One region of the Ensifer sp. ENS07 genome, then DNA from elsewhere that is predicted to be linked to it. Evidence: riboswitches for the same ligand, from Rfam matches in the RefSeq annotation. Region 1 holds a riboswitch; the other holds the start of a gene.

Region 1 (4,207 bases):
AAAGCGCGTTCGGTGACGACGATCTCTGGGCCGAAGCCAAGGTGATGGTCGAAACGATCGACATGGACGAGTTGACCGATCCGATGGTCGGAACCGAGCGGCTGCTCTATCGCCTGTTCCACGAGCGCGGCGTCCGCGTCTACGAACCGCAGGCGGTCTACGACCGCTGCAGCTGCTCGCGCGAGAAGCTTCAGTCGGTGTTGTCCAACCTGAGCACGGACGACCTCGAAAGCACCATCGACGATGGCGAAGTCAAGGTGACCTGCGAGTTCTGCTCGACGACCTATCGCTTCGAAGCAAGCGAGGTGCGCCCGCAGTAGCGGGCGCTTCCGGCCGACTGGCCGCGATTTAGAGCGACGCTAGTCCGAAGGACGCGCTTCAGTTCAGGGTGCGCACGAGCCCGGGTGAATCGAGCGAGAAGGCGGGGATGGCAACGTTGAAGGTCTCTCCGCCTTCCGATTCCATGCTGTAGTGGCCGAACATGACGCCTGAGGGCGTATCCAGAGGGCATCCGGACGAATACTCATAGGTATCGCCGGGATTGAGCAGCGGCTGCTCGCCGATGACGCCCGGACCGCTGACCTCGTCGACTTGCCCGTTCTCATCGGTAATGTGCCAGTAGCGCGTCATCAACCGCACGGACGCGTCCGAGTGGTTTGAGATGACGATGCGATAGCCCCAGACATAGCGGCCGTCATCGGGATCCGACTGCTCTTCGAGATAGTACGGCTCCACCGTAACTTCTATGTCGCGGGTCAAAGCGCGATACATGGGCATCACCTTGCTTCAGGTCTTTCAGGGTATTCTACAGCAAGATGGTTTCGTCAAGAATAACGGCAAGATTGTGCGATCCCATGATGGGACGGATGGCCGTGCTGACGCGATCGAGCGGGTGAAACGTGCCTGGCACCTTGGCGCCGCGCCGCCGGAAACCATCTCGTGATGGCCGGCAAGCGGCGTCGGCCGCCGTTGATCACGGCGGCCGTGTCTTCGTAAAATCAGGACTTCACGGCCTTCAGCGCGCGGGCGAAATCTTCCACCACATCGTCGCTGTCCTCGATGCCGGCCGAGAAGCGCACGGTTCCAGCGGAAATGCCGAGCTCTTCGCGGGCCTCGTCGGTCAGGTTCTTGTGCGTGGTCGTTCCCGGATGGGTGATCAGGCTCTTGCTGTCGCCGAGGTTGTTGGAGATGCGCACGATCTCCAGCGCATTCTGCAGCGCGAAGGCTGCATCCTTGCCGCCCTTCAGTTCGAAGGCGACGAGCGTCGATCCGCCGGTCATCTGCTTGGCGATGATGTCGGCCTGCGGATGATCCTTGCGGCCAGGATAGATGACCTTGGCGACCTGCGGCTGTTCTGCCAGGAAGTCGGCCACGCGGCGGGCCGTTTCCGTCTGCTGACGCACGCGTAGCGGCAGCGTCTCGATGCCCTTCAGCAGCGTCCAGGCGTTGAACGGCGACATCGCCGGGCCGGTGTGGCGGAAGTAGTCGTGCAGGTGCTCGTTGATCCATTCCTTGTCGGAAAGCACGACACCGCCGAGGCAACGGCCCTGACCGTCGATATGCTTGGTGGCGGAATAGACGACGATATGGGCGCCGAGTTCCAGCGGCTTCTGGAAGAGCGGCGTCGCAAAGACGTTGTCGACGACGACCTTGGCGCCGATCTGGTTGGCGAGCTTGGCAACGCCGGCAATGTCGATGACTTCGAGCGTCGGGTTGGTCGGGCTTTCGAGGAAGAAGACCTTGGTGTTCTTCTGGATCGCCTTTTCCCAGTTGGCGAGGTCGCGTCCGTCGACCAGCGTGCACTCGATGCCGTATTTCGGCGCCAGCGTCTCGACCACCCAGCGGCAGGAGCCGAAGAGGGCGCGGGCGGCGACGATGTGGTCGCCGGCCTTCAGCTGGCAGAGAATTGCGGCGGTGACGGCAGCCATGCCCGATGCCGTGGCGCGCGCATCCTCGGCGCCTTCCAGCATGCACATGCGCTTTTCAAACATGTCGTTGGTCGGGCTACCGTAGCGGGCGTAGATGAAGCCTTCGGTCTCGCCCTTGAAACGAGCTTCCGCAGCTTCCGACGTCTCGTAGACAAAGCCCTGGGTAAGGAAGATCGCCTCGGAGGTCTCTCCGTGCTGGGAACGGGTGGTCCCGCCATGGACCAGTTGCGTTGCGGGGCGCCAGTTTTTGCTCATGTGACGGTCACTTTCAAAAACAAAAAAACCGGCCGCGTGAAGGGCCGGTTTGACACCCGGCCTTTTTAGCTACTTGTTTAACGTGGCTGCAAGCCGACCGGCCAAATCACCACGGGATAAAGCTTCAATACTGCCAGGGTACGCTTGCGTCAATTCCCGGAGTTTGGTTTTGTCTCGCAACTGAAAAGAGGACTGCAATGGGCCGCGACACTGGGATTTTGGCCGATCGCGCGATCGCCGCGCTGTTAGAATCGGGACGCCTCAAAAGCGAGAAGCCGCTGGATGTCGATCAGATCCAGCCGGCAAGCCTCGACCTGCGCCTAGGCTCGAAGGCTTTCCGCGTCCGCGCAAGCTTCATGCCAGGCCCGTCTCACCTCGTTGCCGACAAGCTCGACCGGCTGAAGCTGCACGTCGTCGATCTGACCGATGGCGCGGTGCTGGAAACGGGCTGCGTCTACATCGTGCCGCTGATGGAAAGCCTGGAACTGCCTGAGGGCATGTCGGCCTCGGCCAACCCGAAAAGCTCGACCGGTCGCCTCGACATCTTCACCCGCGTCATCACCGATCGCGCCCAGGAATTCGACAAGATCCCGGCCGGCTACAGCGGTCCGCTCTATCTCGAAATCAGCCCGCGCACCTTCCCGATCGTCGTGCGCCGAGGCTCGCGCCTGTCGCAGATCCGCTTCCGCATGGGCCAGTCTATTCTGTCGGAGCAGGAACTGCAGGCGCTGCACGAGAGCGACGTGCTGGTGGCGAGCGACAAGCCGAACGTCAGCGGCGGCGGCATCGCGCTGTCGATCGATCTGAAGGGCACCGGGCCCGAAGGCCTGATCGGCTATCGCGGCAAGCATCACACCGCCGTCATCGACGTCGACAAGAAAGCGCAGCACGCGATCTTCGATTTCTGGGAGCCACTCTACAGCCGCGGCCGCGACGAACTGATCCTCGATCCGGATGAGTTCTACATTCTCGTCTCGCGCGAGGCGGTGCATGTTCCGCCGCTTTATGCGGCCGAGATGACGCCGTTCGATCCGCTGGTCGGCGAGTTTCGCGTGCATTATGCCGGCTTCTTCGATCCGGGCTTCGGCCATGCCTCGGCCGGCGGCACGGGCAGCCGTGCCGTGCTGGAAGTGCGCAGCCACGAGGTGCCGTTCATCCTCGAACACGGCCAGATCGTCGGCCGCCTGATCTACGAACACATGCTGGAACGGCCGGATGGTCTCTATGGCCTCGGCGTCGGCTCCAACTACCAGGCGCAGGGCCTGAAGCTCTCGAAGCATTTCCGCGCCGAGTAGGGGATTTTGCAGCGCCCCTTACGCGATCCCGCGCAAGGGTGCTTGACAGATCGCCCCGGTTCGGGAAGTTTCGCAGGCGCCGCGGGTGTAGTTCAGCGGTAGAACGCCAGCTTCCCAAGCTGGATGTCGTCGGTTCGATCCCGATCACCCGCTCCATTCTTTCTCGTCCCGTTCCTTGTGTAACCGCGTTCTCGTGGCGGCCTATGGTCAGCTGCGCTGCGGCCGGTTACTTTACCGCTCGATGAATCACCGCGGTTCCAAGGGCCGCCCCTGCCACATGAGACGTGCCGGCCGCTGCCCATGAAAGTTCTTTCCTTTTTCGCCCTTTGCGTATCCTTGATCGCGACGCCGCTTGCGGCCGAGGCTAAGGATCTGCCGCTGCTGTTCGACGCGCGCGAACGCATCGCCAAGCCCGACCTCACGGGCCTGGCGCGCCTGCGTTTCCTGACGACGGTGGACTTTCCGCCGTTCAACTTCATCGACCAGTCCGGCAAGCTTTCGGGATTTCATGTCGATCTCGTGCGCGAGATCTGCCGCGAGCTCGACATCGAGGCCAAATGCCAGATCCAGGCCGTGACCTATGCGGAGCTGCTGCCGGCACTGGAAGAGGGGCAGGGCGAGGCGGTGGCCGCCGGTATCGCCGTCGGTCCGGAACTGCGCCAACGCTTTGGCTTTTCCCGCGCCTTCATGCGGCTTCCAGCGCGCTTCGCCGTCAATACCAAGGCGGCC
Region 2 (4,207 bases), on a different contig from region 1:
TCATACTAAATGCGGCCTGGCGCCGTCTCCGGCCTGAGAGCAAAAACATCCAGCTATTCAAGGTGCTATAGCGACCTCTCGGCAGACATGTCAGCGCGACAGCTGCTTGGTCGCCTCCTGCAGGCCGGCGAGCGTCAAGGGGAACATTCGTCCCTCGAACAGGCCCTTCACCATCGTGATCGACTGGGTATAGCCCCAGTGCTGTTCGGGCACGGGATTGAGCCAGATGGAGCGCGGAAAATGTGCCGTCAGACGAGAGAGCCAGAGGGCGCCCGCCTCGTCGTTCCAGTGCTCCACCGAGCCGCCGGGGTGGCTGATTTCATAGGGGCTCATCGAAGCGTCGCCGACGAAGATGGCGCGATAGTCGCCGCCGTAGGTGCGCAGCACTTCCGTCGTACGGGTAATGTCGACACGGCGGCGGCGATTGTCCTTCCACAGGCCCTCGTAGACGCAATTGTGGAAGTAGAAATGCTCCATATGGCGGAACTCGCTGCGAGCCGCTGAAAACAACTCCTCGACGATGCGGATATGATCGTCCATCGATCCGCCGATATCGAAGAACATCAGAAGCTTCACCGCATTGCGGCGCTCCGGCCGCGTCACCACGTCGAGATAGCCGTGTTCGGCGGTGGCGCGGATCGTGCCGGAGAGGTCGAGTTCGTCGGCGGCACCCTGGCGCACCCAGCGCCGGAGCCGCTTCAGGGCCACTTTGATGTTGCGCGTGCCGAGCTCGATCGTGTCGTCATAATCCTTGAACTCGCGCCGGTCCCAAACCTTGACGGCGCGGCGGTGGCGCGACTGGTCCTGGCCGATCCGCACACCCTCGGGATTGTAGCCATAGGCGCCGAAAGGCGAGGTGCCGGCGGTACCGATCCATTTCGAGCCGCCCTGATGGCGGCCCTTTTGCTCCTGCAGCCGCTGGCGCAAGGTCTCCATCAGCTTGTCGAAGCCGCCGAGTGCCTCGATCAGGCGTTTTTCTTCCTCGCTCAGATGCTTCTCTGCGAGCTTGCGCAGCCAATCCTCGGGGATGGTGGCCTCTTCGCTCGCTTCCATCGGGTTGACTGCTTCGAGACCCGAAAAGCAGTGCTGGAACACCCGGTCGAAGCGGTCGATATGGCGTTCGTCCTTCACCAGTGCCGTGCGCGCAAGATAGTAGAAGGCTTCGACGTCGAAGGTGGCGATGCCCGCCTCCATCCCCTCGATCAAGGACAGGAATTCCCGGAGCGTGACCGGGACCTTCGCTGCCTTGAGTTCGAGGAAGAAGGGAATGAACATCTGACCTCAGCTTTTCCCGGTGCCGATCTCCGCGAGATCGTAGGGCGTCGTCTGGTACATCTCGTTGATCCAGTTACCGAAGAAGAGATGTGCATGGCTGCGCCAGCGGTTCTGCGGCGGCAGGGTCGAATCGTTGTGCGGGAAGTAGTCGTGCGGCATCTTGATCGGCACGCCCGCATCCACGTCGCGGAAGTATTCGTCCGACAGCGAGGTCGAATCATACTCCACGTGGTTGAACATGTAGAGCCGGTTGCCCTTTTTCTCGTGCACGAGGCAGACGCCCATCTCCTTCGATTCCATCAGGATTTCGAGGCTCGGCACCTTGTCGATGTCGGCGCGGCGCACTTCGGTCCAGCGCGAAACGGGGACGGCGAAATCGTCGGAGAAGCCGTTGAGATAGACGGAGGAGCGGTTGAGGTTCTGGTGACGATAGACGCCGAAGGCTTTTTCCTTCAGCGGATACTTCGGCACGTCGTGGAAGTGATAGATTGCCGCCATCGCGCCCCAGCAGACGTTGAGCGTCGAATGCACGTTGGTCTCGGTCCAGTCGAGGATGCGCTTCAGCTCGTCCCAATAGGTGACGTCTTCGTATTCGAGCGTCTCGACCGGGGCGCCGGTGATGATGAAACCGTCGAACTTGCGGCCCTGCACTTCTTCCCAGGTCTCGTAGAAGGAGAGCAGGTGATCTTCCGAGGTGTTCTTGGCGCGGTGAGCGCCGATGCGCACCAGCGACAGTTCCACCTGCAGCGGCGAAGCGCCGATCAGGCGCGCCATCTGGATCTCTGTCTTGATCTTGTTCGGCATGAGGTTCAGGAGCCCGATCTGGAGCGGGCGGATATCCTGACGGATCGCCACGGTCTCGGTCATCACCCGCACGCCCTCATGCGCGAGGGTTTCGAAGGCGGGCAGCGTATCGGGAATCTTGATGGGCATGGGCTTCCACTCGATCAATACAAAAAAACCGGCGGCGATTGATCGCGACCGGTCCTCGGAAATCCAACTTTCCTCGGCCCTTTAGCGACTTGTTTAACGTGGCTGCAAGCCGGCCGGCCAAATCACCACGGAGAATTTGATAGCGCGAGTGGGCCGCGGGGGTCAAGAAAAACGATTCGCGTAGGGGGCGGCTGCCCCTCATCCCGCTGCCGCGACCTTCTCCCCGCTGGCGGGGAGAAGCGGCCTTGCCGCACCCGATCGTTCCACGAGCTAAGCTCAGCGACCGTTCGGCCCATCTTGGCAGCCGGGTTCGCTGTCGGCACGTCTCGGCTTGGGGGCAGCCGTCGTCCTCGTCCCCTCTCCCCGCCCGCGGGGAGAGGGTCAGGGAGAGGGGCTGGTCTGCAGCAGGCTTAGAGCATCCCGCATGCCATAACCCAGCCGGCGGTCAGCCTGATCGATACCGAGCCAAAAGAAACGAAAGCGAATCGGGTCACCGCCGCCAAAGGGCGTCATTTCCTGATGTATCCAGGTCTGCCGTTGCTCGCCGGCAAGGGCGATGTGGAAGTAGTGCCGCCGATGACAGATCGTCCTGCCGTCCTTCGGGTAGTGGTAGTCCTGCGTGACGAGATGGGTGAGTGCTTCCGGCGGCGTCAGCCCGGTTTCCTCGATGAATTCCCGCTGAGCCGATGTCTCCGGGCTTTCGCCTGGTTCCATCGTACCGCCGGGCACCTGCAGCTCGATCTCTGGGAAATCCGGCTCGTCGAAGACCAGCAGGCGGTCCTGCCAGGTGGCGTAGATCAGGACCTTGTGCGCGTCCGGCCTCATCCGTCGCGGCGGGCCATGAAGGCGAGGCGCTCGAAGAGGTGCACGTCTTGTTCGTTCTTCAGGAGCGCACCGTGCAGCTTCGGCAACATGGTCTTGGCATCGGCCCTGAGGTCGGCCGGATCGACCTCGTCGGCGACGAGCAGGCGGATCCAGTCGAGCGCCTCTGACGTGGAGGGCTTCTTCTTCAGCCCCGGCACCTGGCGGATGTCGTAGAAGGCGGCGAGCGCCGCCGAAAGCAGCGTCTTGCGGATGCCGGGATAATGCACCTCGACGATGCGGGCGAGCGTGTCTGCATCGGGGAAGCGGATATAGTGGAAGAAGCAGCGGCGCAGAAACGCGTCCGGCAGCTCCTTCTCGTTGTTGGAGGTGATGATGACGATCGGCCGGTGACGCGCGCCGATCATCTCGCCGGTCTCGTAGACATGGAATTCCATGCGGTCGAGCTCCTGCAACAGGTCGTTCGGAAACTCGATGTCGGCCTTGTCTATCTCGTCGATCAGAAGCACCACGCGGCGATCGGCCTCGAAGGCCTGCCAGAGCTTGCCCTTGCGGATATAGTTCCGGACCTCGTTGACACGCTCGTCGCCGAGCTGGCTGTCGCGCAGCCGCGACACGGCGTCATATTCATAGAGGCCTTGCTGTGCCTTGGTCGTCGACTTGACGCTCCATTCGATGAGTTCGAGGCCAAGGGCGGCGGCGATCTGGCGGGCAAGCTCGGTCTTGCCGGTGCCGGGCTCGCCCTTGACCAGCAGCGGCCGCTCCAGCCGGATCGCGGCGTTGACGGCGATCATCAGGTCCTTGTCGGCGATATAGTCGGCGGTGCCTTGAAATTGCATGGGCGTCTTCCGGTTCAGCGTAAGTCAGGCGAAGTCATGCCCTATGGACTATCGCATAATGGCTTAAATCGGAATCGTTTTGAGGGTGGGCGCGATCAGGGGGGTCAGCCGCGAAGCGCGGTGACCTCGATCTCGATCAGCATTTCCGGGCGGATCAGGTCGCAGACGATCATCGTTGCGGCCGGGCGGATCTCGCCGAAGACTTCGCCGAAGATCGGGAACACCCGGTCGGCGAAGCTGGCATCGGTGACGTAATAGTGGTTGCGCACCACGTCCTTCATCGAGAAGCCCGCTTCCTTCAGCGCGCCCTCGATCGTCTTCAGGCAATTGCGCGCCTG

Evidence for each region. Region 1 has a riboswitch for S-adenosylmethionine ahead of IB277_RS17195 (O-succinylhomoserine sulfhydrylase). Riboswitches for the same ligand answer to the same signal wherever they lie in the genome.
Region 2: it holds a riboswitch for S-adenosylmethionine, as region 1 does, so the genes downstream of both, metA (homoserine O-succinyltransferase) here and IB277_RS17195 (O-succinylhomoserine sulfhydrylase) in region 1, are expected to answer to the same signal.

What each region holds. Positions count from the first base shown of each region.
Region 1 is NZ_JACVBE010000004.1:465,209-469,415, forward strand. It holds gene IB277_RS17180 (Hsp33 family molecular chaperone) at 1-320, shown strand, start outside; gene apaG (Co2+/Mg2+ efflux protein ApaG) at 379-771, opposite strand; gene IB277_RS17190 (hypothetical protein) at 770-943, shown strand; gene IB277_RS17195 (O-succinylhomoserine sulfhydrylase) at 999-2,183, opposite strand; SAM riboswitch at 2,228-2,306, opposite strand; gene IB277_RS17200 (2'-deoxycytidine 5'-triphosphate deaminase) at 2,381-3,478, shown strand; tRNA gene IB277_RS17205 (tRNA-Gly) at 3,560-3,634, shown strand; gene IB277_RS17210 (transporter substrate-binding domain-containing protein) at 3,779-4,207, shown strand, end outside.
Region 2 is NZ_JACVBE010000010.1:238,730-242,936, forward strand. It holds gene IB277_RS26355 (VWA domain-containing protein) at 91-1,275, opposite strand; gene metA (homoserine O-succinyltransferase) at 1,282-2,208, opposite strand; SAM riboswitch at 2,270-2,347, opposite strand; gene IB277_RS26365 (NUDIX domain-containing protein) at 2,590-3,033, opposite strand; gene IB277_RS26370 (MoxR family ATPase) at 3,030-3,869, opposite strand; gene IB277_RS26375 (RidA family protein) at 3,974-4,207, opposite strand, start outside.